DNA from 3 places in the Planococcus chinensis genome. Region 2 is predicted to be linked to each of the others. Evidence: riboswitches for the same ligand, from Rfam matches in the RefSeq annotation. Region 2 holds a riboswitch; each other region holds the start of a gene.
The links. A riboswitch is a leader RNA that binds a small molecule or an ion and turns the genes downstream of it on or off. The one in region 2 is predicted to bind S-adenosylmethionine.
Positions count from the first base shown of each region.

Region 1: another riboswitch for S-adenosylmethionine. It lies ahead of ACFSDB_RS08145 (transporter substrate-binding domain-containing protein); the one in region 2 lies ahead of ACFSDB_RS11820 (methionine ABC transporter ATP-binding protein).
Region 3: another riboswitch for S-adenosylmethionine. It lies ahead of ACFSDB_RS04435 (methionine biosynthesis PLP-dependent protein); the one in region 2 lies ahead of ACFSDB_RS11820 (methionine ABC transporter ATP-binding protein).

Region 1 is NZ_JBHUFW010000005.1:100,255-105,487, forward strand. It holds gene ACFSDB_RS08130 (hypothetical protein) at 1-95, shown strand, start outside; gene ACFSDB_RS08135 (YcxB family protein) at 258-773, opposite strand; gene ACFSDB_RS08140 (oxidoreductase) at 981-1,913, shown strand; SAM riboswitch class I at 2,615-2,719, shown strand; gene ACFSDB_RS08145 (transporter substrate-binding domain-containing protein) at 2,854-3,699, shown strand; gene ACFSDB_RS08150 (amino acid ABC transporter permease) at 3,758-4,441, shown strand; gene ACFSDB_RS08155 (amino acid ABC transporter ATP-binding protein) at 4,457-5,206, shown strand.
Region 2 is NZ_JBHUFW010000009.1:11,545-16,777, reverse strand. It holds gene metX (homoserine O-acetyltransferase MetX) at 351-1,364, opposite strand; gene ACFSDB_RS11830 (O-acetylhomoserine aminocarboxypropyltransferase/cysteine synthase family protein) at 1,377-2,666, opposite strand; SAM riboswitch class I at 2,771-2,889, opposite strand; gene ACFSDB_RS11825 (glycerol-3-phosphate acyltransferase) at 3,024-3,665, shown strand; SAM riboswitch class I at 3,745-3,858, shown strand; gene ACFSDB_RS11820 (methionine ABC transporter ATP-binding protein) at 3,993-5,024, shown strand; gene ACFSDB_RS11815 (methionine ABC transporter permease) at 5,014-5,233, shown strand, end outside.
Region 3 is NZ_JBHUFW010000004.1:427,087-432,319, reverse strand. It holds gene ACFSDB_RS04460 (LLM class flavin-dependent oxidoreductase) at 1-499, opposite strand, end outside; gene ACFSDB_RS04455 (STAS domain-containing protein) at 1,165-1,935, opposite strand; gene ACFSDB_RS04450 (cobalamin B12-binding domain-containing protein) at 1,913-2,566, opposite strand; gene ACFSDB_RS04445 (hypothetical protein) at 2,570-2,938, opposite strand; gene ACFSDB_RS04440 (antibiotic biosynthesis monooxygenase family protein) at 2,935-3,240, opposite strand; SAM riboswitch class I at 3,570-3,675, shown strand; gene ACFSDB_RS04435 (methionine biosynthesis PLP-dependent protein) at 3,752-4,873, shown strand; gene metC (cystathionine beta-lyase) at 4,870-5,233, shown strand, end outside.

The DNA.
Region 1 (5,233 bases), on a different contig from region 2:
AAGATGACAACGGCAAAGACAAAGATAACGGAAAAGACAAGGATACTGGAAAAGGCAAAGATAAAGGAAAAGGCAAGGGCAAAGATAAAAGCTGACTCTCCGGCATAGAGTGCCACGGTGAAAGCGGACGGCTAGACGAAGAATTGCGGAGAACCGATCCTGTATATAGGGCTTGGTTCTCTTTTTTTTAAGTCTTGCGGATATTATTGGAACCAACAAAAGCCGCAACCTCTTCAATAAGGGGCTGCGGCTTTCGTTTATTCCGATACGATTTTTTCTTCTAGAAAACGCTTTATGCCTTGGCTGTCCTCCAGGTTTCGTTTCGGGATGATGAATGCGCTGACGGCACTGACATACAAATAGAAATTCGTTTCGTCTTCCCCCATCCCTTCAATGCCATGCCAGAAAACTTTGCTCTCGCCTGCCGGGCCCGTTTCATGGATGCCTTCTTCGTTAAAGAATAAAGTATGTTCTCCGAAAGCGCCATCGTTTTTGCCTTCCTTGATCATTTTGCGGACGCCATTTCGGACGAGCCTTAAATAGTAGGCTGGGTAAACCATTACCCAAAAGATGCTGATTACGACGAAGGTGATAAAAAGGCCAACAAGCGAGACGTTTATAAGGTCCGCAAAGATGAATGGTACCATCAGAAAGAGGATAGGCCCTAGAAATCGTTGGATTGTCATTGATTTTTTCGCCGTTTTGGAATTTTTTATATGGTAGACGTTGAAATCGAGATAGGCTTCTTCGTCAAGTGAGTAGGTGATTTTCAATGGTTCGCACATCTCCTTATGTAAATATAAAACTTCTCTAATCATAACCAGTGAAAGAGCTTTAGAATACAATGATTTTCCGTTATTTTTATTAATAAACCGCATTCAACTTTTATGGCGCTTCTGCATTCAAAGCCTCCTCTTCCATCCGATTTTATTCGATAACCTGGTTTTTGCCGCTGCATGTTATAATGCTTTCTGAATCCAATGCAGGAAATTTCAGAATCGGGAGTTGATCGTGTGGAACAACAAGACCTGGCCGGAAAAACGGCCATTATCACAGGCGCCAATAGTGGCATCGGGCTGGAAGCGGCAAAAGTGCTGGCAGGGCGCGGCGCGCGGATTATCATGGCGGTGCGCAGCCAGGAAAAAGGCGAAGGGGCGCGAAGTGAGATTCTCCGGCTTCATTCACGGTCGCTCGTTGAAGTGATGCAACTGGATGTGGCAGACCTTGAAAGTGTCCGGTTCTTTTCGGAACACTTCCGGAGCCGTTTTGATTCGCTTGATTTGCTGATCAACAATGCCGGTGTCATGATGCCGCCTTACACGAAAACGAAAGATGGGTTCGAGCTGCAGTTCGGCGGCAACCACCTCGGCCATTTCGCGCTGGCGGGCCTTCTTCTCCCGCTGCTCGAGGGAACGCCGGGATCGCGCATCGTCACCATCGGCAGCCTGGCTCATAACCGCGGGGCCATCGACTTCGGCAATCTTGATGGCTCGAAAGGCTATAAAGCGAAGAAGTTCTACAATCAAAGCAAGCTCGCCAATATGCTGTTTGCGATGGAGCTCGACAAGCGTCTGAAAGCGAACGGCTATCAGACGATCAGCGTCGCCTGCCACCCCGGCGTTTCTGCGACGAACATCTTCAAGTTCGGCAAGCGGGACGCACCGGCATTTTTGAAAAGCTATGCCAACCGCTTCCTGCAGCCGCCGGAAATGGGCGCGCTCGCGACTGTCTATGCGGCGACCATGCCGCACCTGACCGGCGGTGAATATATCGGCCCGGACGGCAAAGGCAACCGCAAAGGATTCCCTGCGCTCGAGCTGCCACACCCTTCAGCGCTTGACCGGGCAGCGGCGGAAAAGCTGTGGTCCGTGTCGGAAAAACTGACCGGCATCGTGTTCCCTTTCGACAAATAAAAGAAGCGGGAGAAGAAAGCAGGGCTTTTCTTCTCCCGCTTTTTTGGGTTTCAATATTGTCGAATTTTGTTGAACGAGCTTAACTGGCCGCTGAACGAGCGCAATTTTTTTTGAGCGAGCGTAACGCCTTCGCGAAAGAGCGTAAGCGGCCCACGAACGAGCGTAAATTTCTCTAAGCGAGCATAAACGACGAATGCCAAAAGAAAGTGCGCTTTTCGCGGCGCGAAAAGCATGAAACCAAGGGTTTGGGTTCTGGATTTGGTGTCGAATTTTGTTGAACGCAAATAACCGGCCCGCGAACGCAAATAAAACTTTTTAAGCGCAAATAAATCTTCTTGAAAGCAAATAAAATTTTTCAAACGCAAATAAAATTGCCTGAAAGCAAATATCGCGAAGGCCTATTCTTTAAGGCGCGTTTCTGCGCAAAAAAAATTACGTTTACACTCCGAATTCGGCCAGTCTTCTGCCGCATCCATCTTCTGCCAAGGATGCCCTGGCCTGACTTCTCACCACGCTTTACGAGTCATTTCCGAGCATCTTTAACCCCTTTGGCGCATGCCGTTCGATCAGCGAACTCCTCCATTTATTTGTAAGGGCTTTCATTTTAAAATTAAAATATTTCCAAAAAAATCGCTTGAAAATTCTGTTGACGCCTCCTCTAAACGGTGGTAATCTTACCGTTATAGCTGAATAGTGATTCGTTCTTATCATGAGAGGTGGAGGGATTGGCCCTGCGAAACCTCGGCAGCGGACTCGGAAACGAGTACTGTGCCAAATCCAACAAGCAGAAGCTTGAGAGATAAGAAGAGCAGGACATTTTTGTATTTCAAATGCCAACCTCTTCTTATGGAAGAGGTTTTTTGTTTGCCCAAAACTCATGAGAAGCTGCAATTCTGTAAAGCTAAAACCTAGTAAACTGATATGAAAGGATGGTTAAAAAATGAAAATTAAACACAGCACTTTATTCGTTTTATTGATTGCAGCAATCGGTTTTTTGCTGGCAGCTTGCGGCAGTGAGGAATCGAGCAGTTCGGCTGTCGCTTCTGAAGACAAAGCCCAAAATTCTTGGGAGCGGATCGAGGAAGCCGGCAAAATCGTTGTCGGAACCGAAGGGCTTTATTACCCGATTACATACCATGACGAAACGACAAAAGAACTGACAGGGTATGACGTGGAAGTCGCCCGCGCGTTAGGCGAGAAACTGGGCGTCGAAGTCGAGTTCAAGGAAATGGAGTTTGATGGCTTGCTTCCGGCTCTGCGGAATGGGCAGATCGACATTGCGGCCAATGATTTTGCCGTTACCGATGAACGCAAAGAAAAATTTGATTTCACCGTGCCGATCAAGCATTCTTACGGCTCTGCGATTGTCCGGGAAAGCGATAACTCCGGCATAGAATCTGTGGAAGATTTGAAAGGCAAGAAAGTTGGCGGTTCGGCGACCAGCAATTACGCGAAGTACGCACGCGAGCAAGGCGCGGAAGTGATCGTCTATACCGGTTCTGACACGGTCCTCCCCGAAATCGTCAACGGCCGCGTGGACGCGACGCTGAACGATTACCTCGTATTGAAGCGATCGCTCGAACAATACGACAAGCCCGGCCTGAAACTTGCGGAAGACGTGAAGTTCTCATTCAGCAGCAGCGCGATCGTCCTGCCGAAAGACAGCCCGGAACTGAAGGAAAAAATTGATGCTGCACTGGAAGAACTGCTCGCTGATGGAACGCTCAAGGACTTGTCCATCAAATTCCTCGGCGACGATGTTACCCAACCCCTGGAAAAAGAATAAACCCTTCGGGAGCCTCCGGGTTCCCTATCCATACATAATTACGTAAAGGAGTCTTCAGATGGCCGACTTTAAATGGGAGTATCTTTTTAATATCGAAATTGCGCTGGACTCCCTCCCCTACATTTTATTGGGAGCGCGGGACACCGTACTAATTGCATTGATCAGCATGTTTTTCGCACTGGTCTTCGGCTTGTTCGTCGCCCTTGCCCGCATGAATAAATTCAAATTGCTTTCATTCACCGCCCGCTTGTTCATCTCGTTCATGCGCGGCACCCCGCTGCTGGTGATTTTATTCATCCTATACTTCGGGCTGCCGATGGTCGGCATCGAGATGAAGCCGCTGACCGCCGCCATCATCGGCATCAGTGTCCATTTCTCCGCCTACACGGCGGAAATCATCCGCTCTGCCATCTCGTCGGTCGCCAAAGGCCAATGGGAAGCAGCCGAAACCTTGCGCTTGAGCTACTGGCAGACGATGCGCCGGATCATCCTGCCGCAAGCGACGCGCATTGCGCTGCCGCCGCTGTCGAGCGTCTTCATGGACATCATCAAAGGGACGTCGCTGGCAATGGTCATCACGGTGTCGGAACTGTTCTACCGCGCCAAAGTCATCGTCGGTCAGACCTATGAAAGCTTGACGCTGTATATTTTGGTCGCCCTGATCTACTGGGGGCTGTGCACAGTCGTCACCTTGCTGCAAGACTACCTGGAGAAAAAGGCGAACCGCTATGTCACAACCTGATTGGAGGGAAAATGCATGATCAAAGTGGAAAACTTGAGCAAGAAGTTCAATGACAACGAAGTGCTGAAATCGATTTCGCTCCAGATCCAAAGAGGCGAAGTCGTCAGTATCATCGGCCCTTCCGGCTCCGGGAAAACGACGCTGCTGCGGTGCTTGAACCTGCTCGAAACCCCTTCTGCGGGTTCGCTGCAAATCAACCAGGTACATGTCGCGTTCACCGGGAAAGCGCCGAGCAAAAAACAGAAAACCGACATCCGGCAGTATTCCGGCATGGTCTTCCAGCATTTCCACCTGTTCCCGCATAAGACAGTCATTGAGAACATCATCGAAGCACCGCTCATCGCACAGAAACGGGACAAACGGGAAGTCATTGCGGAAGCCGAAGCGCTGCTGGCAAAAGTCGGACTGCTCGCCCATAAGGACCAGTATCCCGAGCAATTGTCAGGCGGCCAGAAACAGCGCGCCGCCATCGCGCGGATTCTCGCGCTGAAGCCGGACCTCCTGCTGTTCGACGAACCGACCTCCGCGCTCGATCCGGAACTTGTCGGCGAAGTGCTGACGGTCATCCAGGAACTCGCGCGGGAAGGCCAGACGATGGTCATCGTCACCCACGAAATGGACTTTGCCCGCGACGTGTCGGACCGCGTCATCTTTATCGACGGCGGCCATATCGTCGAACAAGGAAAACCAGAAGACATCTTCACCCGACCGACCGAAGTACGCACGCAGCAATTCCTGCAAAAAGTGCTCCGCCGCGGTGCATGAACGACTAGGACTGTCCAAAAAGGCTGC
Region 2 (5,233 bases):
CCTTTAAACGTGAACAAACTTTTCCTTACTTTATATCCTTACCACTTTCTCCTGAAGTTTGTCAAAATACTCCAAATCGACAAATGTCGTTTTTTAGGTAAAAGGAACCCAGGGTATTTTTACCTAAATTGTTATCACTCTCCTTTTTCCATTTTTTCGAATCGCTTATGCAGATACTTAGTCCTATTATTCTGATACAAATGCATAGTTCCCCATTCTCATAAATGTAAACATATTCCTTTATAATTATTTTTAACTATTTTTTCTTTTTTATTATCTTGATTTTAAGATGATTTAACTAGAGATATATTCCTGCTTGAAAGTTCTTGAACCAATAAAAAAAGCCTATGCTATCGCACAGGCTGCAGATCAAGAATGTTATTCAATTTCTCCCGGATGTGGCCATCCCATTTTTCAAATTCAACCAGGAAACCGTCATGGCCGAACGCTGTTTCCACTAAAGCCCAGCTCGCTTCGGGCTGCTTTTGGACCCAATCGCTCATCCAGGGTCCGGGATACAATAAATCATGGGTGAACGATAACGCGTGTAGCGCCACTTCCAATTGGCTTTCCTCCACGTCATGGGTATTCATTGCCTTCAGCAATGTGACGTAGCTATTAGCATCAAAGCGCCCGGCCAGCTTCCTGCCCTGATAGGACAAATAAGATTCGACATCGAATCCGCTGCCGTTATGGCCGCGGCTGAACCGGTCATTGAAGAGCCCGCCGCTCCTGTATGTCACCATCCCCGCCATTCGAGCCGTTTCAAAGCCTTTAATGAGAGAAGAATCCGTATAATTCCCGTTTTTGAATTCCGCATCATTTACGATAGCATGGATGCCGATCCAGTTGAACGCGATGCCGTAATCGCTGTAGGCGGGCGTTACTGCCAACGGAAACACCGCTGAGACGAAACGGGGGTATAGCCTCCCCCATTCCAGCGCTTTCATGCCTCCGAGCGAACCGCCGATGACAGCCGCGAGCCGGTCGATGCCCAGCTTCTGCAAAGCCGCATGCTCTGCCCGGACCATGTCGCGGATGGTGATTTCCGGGAAATCCGCGCGGTAGGGCTCGCCTGTTTTCGGGTTGACGGACAATGGACCGGTCGATCCGTTGCATCCTCCGAGCACATTGAAGGTGATGACTTGAAATTTCTCCGTATCCACGGCTTTGCCCGGCCCGGCCAATCCTGCCCACCACCCCGGATTATCCGGAGTGCCGATCGAGAACTGGTCGCCTGTCAAAGCGTGGCACAGGAGAACGACCGGAGCTCCTTCCTTGCCGCAGCGTTCATATGCGAGTTCGACACCTTCCAAGATTTCCGCCGACTCCAGCGCCAGCGTACCGATGGATACGTAAGCCATCTCTTTCACCTCCTATGCGTTTTCCAGTACAGCCGCTTTGATGGCCTGTTCGAGGTCGGCGATCAGGTCTTCCGGATTCTCCAGGCCGATCGACAAGCGGATCAATTCTTCCGTCACCCCTGAAGCTTCCAGTTCTTGAGCCGTCAATTGCTGGTGGGTCGTCGAAGCCGGGTGGATAATCAGCGATTTCGCATCACCGACATTCGCCACGTGGGACCATAAAGCGACACTGTCAATCACTTTCCGGCCTGCTTCACGGCCACCCTTCACGCCGAAATTGACAATCGAACCATAGCCGTCCTTCAAATATTTTTGGGCCAATTGGTGCGACGGGTGATCTTCAAAGCCGATATAGTTGACCCACTCCACTTGCGGATGATCCTTCAGGTATTGGGCGATGATGCGGGCATTGCTGTTGTGGCGCGGAATCCGCAGATGCAGCGTCTCGAGCCCCTGCAAAAAGGCATGTGCACTTTCCGCGCTGAGCGATGGTCCGAAATCACGCAGCAGCTGGACGCGGAGTTTGGTCGCAAATGCCGCTCCTGCCGCATCGATTCCATAGCGGATGCCGTGATAGCTTTCATCCGGTTCCGTGTAGTTGGGGAATCGCGGATTGTCGTAGTCGAATTTACCGCTGTCGACGACCACGCCGCCGATGGTCGTCCCGTGCCCGCCAATCCATTTCGTTGCCGAATGAATAACGACGTCCGCCCCGAACTCGATCGGGTTGCTGCCGTATGGCGAAGCGAATGTATTGTCGATCAATAATGGCAAGCCGTTTTCATGGGCAATCTCCGCCACTTTTTCAACATCAAAGACGTTCAGGCTAGGATTGCCGATGATCTCCCCGAAAATCGCTTTTGTCTTGTCTGTGATGGCGCCCCGGAAGTTTTCCGGATCCGTGCCGTCGACGAATTTCACCGTGATGCCGTATCTCGGCAAGGTATTGGCGAACAAGCTGACTGTGCCTCCGTACAAATTGCTGTCTGCCACGATTTCGTCGCCGGCTTCCGCCAAGTTCAATATGGAGAATGCGATGGCCGCCATGCCGGAAGACAGGGCGACAGCTGCCGACCCGCCTTCAAGAAGAGCCACACGCTGTTCAAATACATCCACCGTAGGGTTCATGATGCGCGAATAGATATTTCCTGCTTCTTTCAAGCCGAACAAGTTCTGGGCATGTTCCGTATTCTTAAACACATAGGAAGTCGTTTTATGGATGGCGACCCCTCTCGCTCCGGTCACTGGGTCCGGCTGCTGTCCGCCGTGCAATAAAAGCGTTTCTGGTTTAAAATTTGTCATTTCTATTCCTCCTAAGGTTTTTTTGATGGAAACCGCGGGTTGAGGAGGGAACAGAAAAAGCCCTCTTCGGTTAAGAAGAGGGCCGTCACATACGGGTATGCCTCCTCTCATCTGCCAGATCCCGTCTTTCCGGATCTGTAGGATTTAGCACCTTTCCAAGCTGAGCTGCTTGTCGGTTGCCGGGCATCACAGGGCCTATTCCCTCCGCCTCTCTTGATAAGAGTATTCAGATTTAGTTTTCCATCATGTCCTGAAGTATATAAAATGGATGTGGGATTTGTCAAGCGGATAATTCTAAAAATTTTGAAACCTGCGCTTCTTTCAAACGTTAAATCTATAAGAGAAGGAGTGGAAAAGATGTTTTCATGGATAGTTATTGCTCTCATCATAGGTTATATTGTCGGCTGCATGCATGGTTCACTGGTCGCGCAGCTGTTGACAGGCGTCAACATCAAAAAAGAAGGCGTCAAAAATTCAGGCGCTTCAAATGCAGCCATCGTGCTCGGCTGGAAATACGGAGCGCTGGTCGCTTTCCTGGATATTCTCAAAGGCGCAGCTGCCGTGTGGGTGTTCCGCTGGGCGCTGCATGCTTCTTCACTTTCAGAAGAAACCGTCTGGGCCCTGCTGTTCGTCGTCGGTGCCGGCGTCGTCGTCGGACACAACTTCCCTTTCTATATGAGGTTCAACGGCGGAAAAGGAACAGCGGCCGTCATCGGCGTCATGCTGGCGCTCGACTGGAAGCTTGGCTTGGCCGGCCTGCTGCTTCTTGTCGGAGCAGCACTCGCCACCAATTACCTGGTCGCGGGCGTCTTGGTCCTGTATGCCACGTTCTTCGCCATTGCCTGGTGGCCCGCTGAAGGCGGACTTCCTTTGTTCATTGCTGCTGCGCTGTTCGCGATGGCTGTATTCAAGCACACGGAAAACATTTCCCGCATCGCAAACGGCACTGAAAACAAGGTTTCTTCCGTATTCCGGAAAAAGGCTGAAGGATCTTCCTGAAATTTTTTTAAAAGAAAAGGTTGACTTTTTCAACAATCCCCCATAAAGTAGTCCTTACAAATCAAATACGTACATCACTTTCTTATCCAGAGAAACCGAGGGACAGGCCCTATGACGTTTCGGCAGCGGATTCGCATCATGCGAAAACTGTGCTAACTCCTGCAAACGCATTTTTGCGTTTGGAAGATGAGAATGAGATGGTTTCATGCCGAAGCCTTCTTTTTTCTTGTGGATAAGAAAAAAGGGGGCTTTTTTCGTTCACTTTCGGATAAAAAGCCCTCTGCGAAAAGATTTGCATTACTGGAACAGCTTGAGGAGGCTTACACTATGATTCAATTCGAGGAGGTAACAAAAACCTACCAGTCCGGCAAACAGTCGATCCACGCGCTGAACGGCATCGACCTGACTGTTGAAACTGGTGAAATATACGGCGTCATCGGCTTCAGCGGCGCCGGCAAAAGCTCGCTGATCCGGACAGTCAACCTGCTGGAGCGACCAAGCAGCGGCCGCGTGCTGATTGACGGAAAAGACATCTCCACCTTGTCCGCAAAAGACATTCGCCAGACGCGGAAAGACATCGGAATGATCTTCCAGCACTTCAACTTGCTGAATTCCAAAACCGTTTTCCACAATGTCGCCATGCCGCTCATCCTCGCCAAAACGCCGAAAAACAAGATCAAGGAACAGGTGAAGGACCTGCTGGATTTTGTCGGCCTGGGCGATCAGGCAGACAAATATCCCGACCAGCTTTCCGGCGGCCAGAAACAGCGCATCGGCATTGCCCGGGCGCTTGCCACCAATCCATCAGTTCTATTATGCGATGAAGCCACTTCGGCGCTGGATCCGCAGACCACCCAATCCATCCTGGAACTGCTGCGCCGCATCAACCGCGAATACAACATCACGATCCTGCTGATCACTCATGAAATGGGCGTCATCCGTGAAATCTGCGACAAAGTGGCAGTGCTTGAAGCAGGCAAAGTCATCGAACAGGGAACGGTGTTCGAAGTGTTCACCAATCCGCAGCACACGACGACCCAGCGCTTTGTCCGTTCCGTCATGAATGACGAACTGCCGGAATCGCTGCTGAAGCAGATCCAGGACCCGGACCGCAAGCACACCATCTACCGGATCCAGTTCACCGGCGCTTCTGTTGGACAGCCGCTAATGTCGCGGATATCCAGGGACTTTAACCTGGACCTGAATGTTTTGTTTGGCAATATCACCGAACTGCAGGGCGAACCATACGGCAATCTCATTGTCGAATTTACCGGCCCTGCCGCTGAAATCCAGCTGGCCTTAACATCCATACGCAGCAGCAATGTCAAAGTCGAGGAGGTGCGGAATTATGCTAGTTGATAACGAACAAATCTTGGAAGCCCTCTGGGAAACCATCTACATGACGGGCGCATCCTTCCTGTTCTCGCTGGTCATCGGCTTCCCGCTCGGCATTCTGCTGGTCGTTACCCGAAAAGGCCATTTATTGGCGAACGAACCGGTTTCAAAAGTACTGAATATCATCATCAATATTTTCCGGTCCGTGCCTTTCATCATTTTGATGGTCGCCA
Region 3 (5,233 bases), on a different contig from region 2:
CAGTTCCAGGATATGCCTGCACACGCCCTTTCGGATGATTGGAAAAGAAGTTCTCCAGTTCTTCCACCAATTGCGGAAATTCATCACCGCTGCTATGCAGTGTACGGCGGAGCGCATATGCCGTTGCCTGGTCGCTTCCCGGCGCACGGCCGAGCCCCAGGTCGATCCGTCCGGGATAAAGCGCTTCGAGCGTCCCGAACTGTTCGGCAATGACAAGCGGCGCATGGTTCGGCAGCATCACTCCGCCTGAGCCGACACGGATCCGCTCCGTTGAACCGGCGATATGACCGATCAATACAGACGTTGCGGAACTGCCGATGCCGGGCATATTATGGTGTTCCGCAAGCCAAAACCGGTTGAATCCTAATTTCTCTACGTGCTGCGCCAGTTCAGCGCTGTTCTTGAACGCCTGCCCCGGGCAGCTTCCTTCATTGATCGGGGCCAAGTCCAGCACCGAAAGTGGTACCTTATTAAATGTTTTCGGTTCCAAATAAATCACTCCTCATATTTACCATTGTAGTGATTTCTTCCACACCCTTCACTTTTCCGGCTCACGGCATAGAAAAACCGGCTCTTTTCAGAGCCGGCTGAATTGTAGACAAAGTTTAATTATGATGAATAGATATGTATAGGCCCGACCGGGCTGGCCACTTCGCTTTCCGTGGGCTCGGCTTCAGTCTCCTCGTCACTCCGTTCCTGCGGGGCCTTCAGCTCGAGCTGGTCCCACAGGAGTCTCCGTGGCCAGCCCGGACGGGAGCGTCACCTGTATTTAAAAAAGTATTGAGATGCTTATCCAGCTTTGTATGACTGGCCTTAAGCCGCTGGCTTGGGATCCGTAACGGAAGGCGGCGAGCAAGTTGGTCGAAGGCAGTTCGGCCGACTTGTTTGCGACGAAGCAGCGGAGCGATGCAGGAGCACCGGTTTTATCTGCGGGATAGCGAAGTGCCGAAATCCACTCGGACGCCAGTCAATGCTTGACCGAAGCTCGCGAGGGCAAGCATTTGCGACGAGCTTGCGCAGGAGCACAGGTTCTTAGTTAGTTCGGCGCGAGCCCGCGGAAAGCGTCCGCCTGAAGTGGAGGATCCGAGATAGCTTCGCCTAAATGACTCTTCTTTCTTGAAGAGGAATAAGTATTCTTTTGTATACAAGCTGAACCGGCTCTTTTCAGAGCCGGCTTCCGCTTTTTTCATTGAGCACTTCGAGGAGTGTCGAGGCGAAGCGCATGACAGTAGTGGATTCCAGGCCATGCAGCCGTTTCGCATGCGCCGGTTTAATGCCGGTCACAATGCACTCGACGCCCATGACCTTCAGCGATTGCATCAAGCCGTTCCAGAGCTTAAGCCCTTCTTCTTCGATCTGGTCCACCGCGGTAAAGTCGATGATGGCCGTTTCGACATGCGAGTCGTGGATGTTTTTCAGGACATTGTCGCCGACCGCTTCCACTTTCACTGCCGTCAAGTCGCCAAAGAGCGGGATGAGCATCTGGTCGAGGTCCAGGCGGATGCTCGGGGCGGAAAGCATGCGGACCCGCTGGAGCAACTGCATGGAAAGTTCCTTTTCCTGAAACAGATCATAATCGGTTTCGCGCAGCCGCTCCTGCAGGCGCCTCAATTGCTGCGATATGCGCTCGATATTATCTTCTTTAGGGACAACAACAACCGCCCAGCTTGCATCGCTTTGCCATTTGCCGTAAAGATCAGCCAATAGCAGGCCGCCGCTTGCCGAAACTGCATTCATTTCAAAACGCACTGAACCGTTTTCCGGCTTCAGCAATTTCTCGACCTTCTTCAAGCTTCCTTCATCGATCAGGTCCTTGAACAAAGCCGCCGGCCCGAAAAGCTTTTCGGCTTCCTGCGAGGAAACCAACACCTTCAATTCCTTTGTTAATTTGAAAGCCGGGAGCGGCAAGCCTTCAAACTGATATTCCGTATCCATCTTGCGGTTCCTCTCCCATCGTCAGCCATCGCTCTAATTGTTCAAGATCTTCCAGGACGATCGCACCTTCATTGCGGAGTGCCTCCGGATTCGCTTTTGAAACTGCCCGACCTCCCAAAAAGACAATCGGTTTCGGGTCCAGGTCCAGAAATTCATTGATATAGGTCTTGATCACCGGCAACCGGTAGACAAGCGCCGCTGATAGGGCTATAGCGTCGGGCTTCCAGCGTTTGGCAGCGTCCAAAGCATGGTCGAGCGGCAAATTCGGGCCCAGGTACTTCACGGACCAGCCGTTCTCGCGGAATCGGCTCGATACCATTTTCAAACCAATATAATGGTCTTCGCCTTCCGGCCCCAGGACCATCACTTTCCGCTCAGTGCCATCCCCCTGCTGTTTCCGGTTTTCGACGGCGGATACGACAAAATCACAAACGGCAGTTGCCAAATGTTCATCGGCTACCCCGATTTCATTGTTTTCCCATAATTCTCCGACATGGTACATTGCCGGTGTCAGCAATCGCGCAAACAGTTCGTGCTGCGTATGTTCCTCCAGAAATCTGCGGACTTGCACGAGGGCTTCCGCATCATTTCCTGCCAAGAACAATTCCGCCAATTGTTTCGGTTGAATCATTCTTCAACCTCCTTCAAGTCTTCTTTCCGACAACATTTTATTCGCTTGCTTCAGGCATGAAAGCATGAATTCCCCTTCGGCCTTTTCTGCCTTTCCGGGCAGTATATCCATCAGACGTTCAAAATTATCGATGATCAATCCGGTCTCGACATTGCGGCTGTTCAGCACGCCTTCAAGCCAAGCGCTGTAATCGAGAAAGATTTTAGGGTCTTGCAGGTCATACGCCGTCTCCAAATGGTCAAGGTGATGCCGGTTGTCTTCCTCCGTACGATGGAATCCGCGTTCCCCGAACCGGTCCCATAATGAGGGATAAGCTTCATAGATGCTATTTGCCGTCGCCGAAGCAATGCGGTCTTTGGTTTCTGTGTTCATTCAGCCACCACCTCGTATTGGCGCACTTTCGGCACGATGCCTGCAAGCTGCTGATCCGGATAATGCTTTTCAAGTTCATGGATCTCCTTAAACTCATTGCTCTTGACCCACTTCATATAGGCTTCTTTTGAATGCCATTCCAGGTGCACCGTCAGCTCATTTGGCTTTTTGGTATTCTGGATCAACCGGAACGAATGGAAGCCTTCCGCTTTGTCGACCCGCCGCGAGCGGTTTTTATAAATGGCGATCAAATCGTCCGTTTTTTCTTCCGGCACCGTTACAGTGGAAGTTACAATATACATCAAAAAGCCCCTTTTCGCTAAATTCTAGTGTCTATTATAACCTTTCGATTTTCGAATTAAAAGTGTTGTCCTTTGCACCGGATGATTTCAATATCATACGAACACAGAATGAGCGCTTTTCCTTTTTGGCGCCGCAGCTCTTATCTGGAAAATCCGCCGGCAAAGACACCGGTTTATTCTATACCCGCTTGCTCCTATACGGAATCCTCCTGCATTCGGCGAACGCCTTTATTGAGTGAATTTTAATAAAAATTCGGTTTTCCTCTTGTCTTTTCCATCCAATTGCATTAAAGTAATCTGTATTATATAAATTCAACTGCATATTTTATTTCTTATCTAGAGAGACGGAGGGATTTGGCCCTGTGAAGTCTCAGCAACCAGCCTGCAAATGGCCACGGTGCTAATTCCAATAGGCGCATGCCTAGAAGATGAGAAGAACGTGTTCCTCGGCAGGGGCTTTCTTCTTTTTCTGAAGAAAGCCCCTGTTTTTTATTTTGAAAGGATGAGCGAAATGGCAAAGAGAAGTTTAGAAACCCGATTGGTACAATTAGGCACCCGCAGCGATGAAAAAACCGGCGCAGTCAGCGCTCCGATTTACTTATCAACGGCATACGAGCATGAAGGCCTCGGAAAATCCACCGGCTATGACTATACCCGCACGAAAAACCCGACGCGTACGGTTCTCGAAGAAGGCATTGCGGCGCTGGAAGGCGCAGATGCCGGGTTTGCCTGCAGTTCCGGCATGGCTGCCATCCAATTGGTGCTGTCCCAGTTCCGCCCGGGCGACGAACTCGTGGTGCCTGAAGATATTTATGGCGGCACTTACCGCCTGTTGAACCATTATTCCGATGTCTTCGGCATCCATACCCACTATTCAGATTTCAGCGATGTTGAAAAGACCGAAGCATTGATCAATGAAAACACCCGTGCGTTCTTCATCGAAACGCCGACCAATCCCTTGATGCAGGAAATCGACTTGGAACACTATGCTGCTTTGGCCAAAAAACACAACTTGCTTTTAATTGCCGACAACACTTTCTTGACGCCTTATCTCCAACAGCCGATTTCACTCGGCGCCGACATTGTCGTGCATAGCGCCACCAAATATATCGGCGGCCATAACGATGTACTCGCCGGACTGGTGGCCGCGAAAGGCGATGCCCTATGTGAGCGCTTGGCTATCCTGCACAATTCGGCCGGCGCAGTGCTGTCGCCGTTTGATTCTTGGCTATTGATTCGCGGGTTGAAGACATTGCCGCTCCGCATGAAACAACACGAAAAGAACGCCAAAGAAATGGCGGAATTCCTACAATCCCATCCGGCCGTATCGGACGTCCTGTACCCCGGGAAAGGCGGCATGCTTTCGTTCCGGCTGAACCAAGCGGAATGGGTCGCCCCGTTCCTCGAAAGCCTGGAATTGATCACATTCGCCGAAAGCCTGGGCGGCGTTGAGAGTTTCATCACCTACCCGGCTACCCAGACCCACGCTGAAATTCCTTATGAAGAGCGGACAAGCCGCGGCATCTGCGACCGGCTGCTGCGGTTCTCAGTGGGCATTGAAGAAGCGGAAGATCTGGCGGCAGACCTCGCCGAAGCATTGAAAATATTCGACAAGGAGGGCGTACGCCTATGAAGACAAACCGGTTGGAAACCCAATTGATCCACGCTGCTGGCACTGATGAGAAGACAGGCGCGGTGAATGTCCCGATCTACTTATCGTCGACATACCACCAAGCGGATTTCGAAGAATTCGGTCCGTTCGATTATAGCCGCTCCGGCAATCCGACACGGCAAAAACTTGAAGAAACCATTGCCAAACTGGAAAACGGCACACGCGGTTTTGCTTTCGCTTCCGGCATGGCCGCTATCTCTTCGGCTTTCATGCTGCTGTCTGCCGGGGACCACGTCCTCGTTTCAGAAGACGTGTACGGCGGAACTTTCCGCTTTGTTACCGAAGTGCTGCCGCGGTTCGGAATCAGCTATTCGTTTGTCG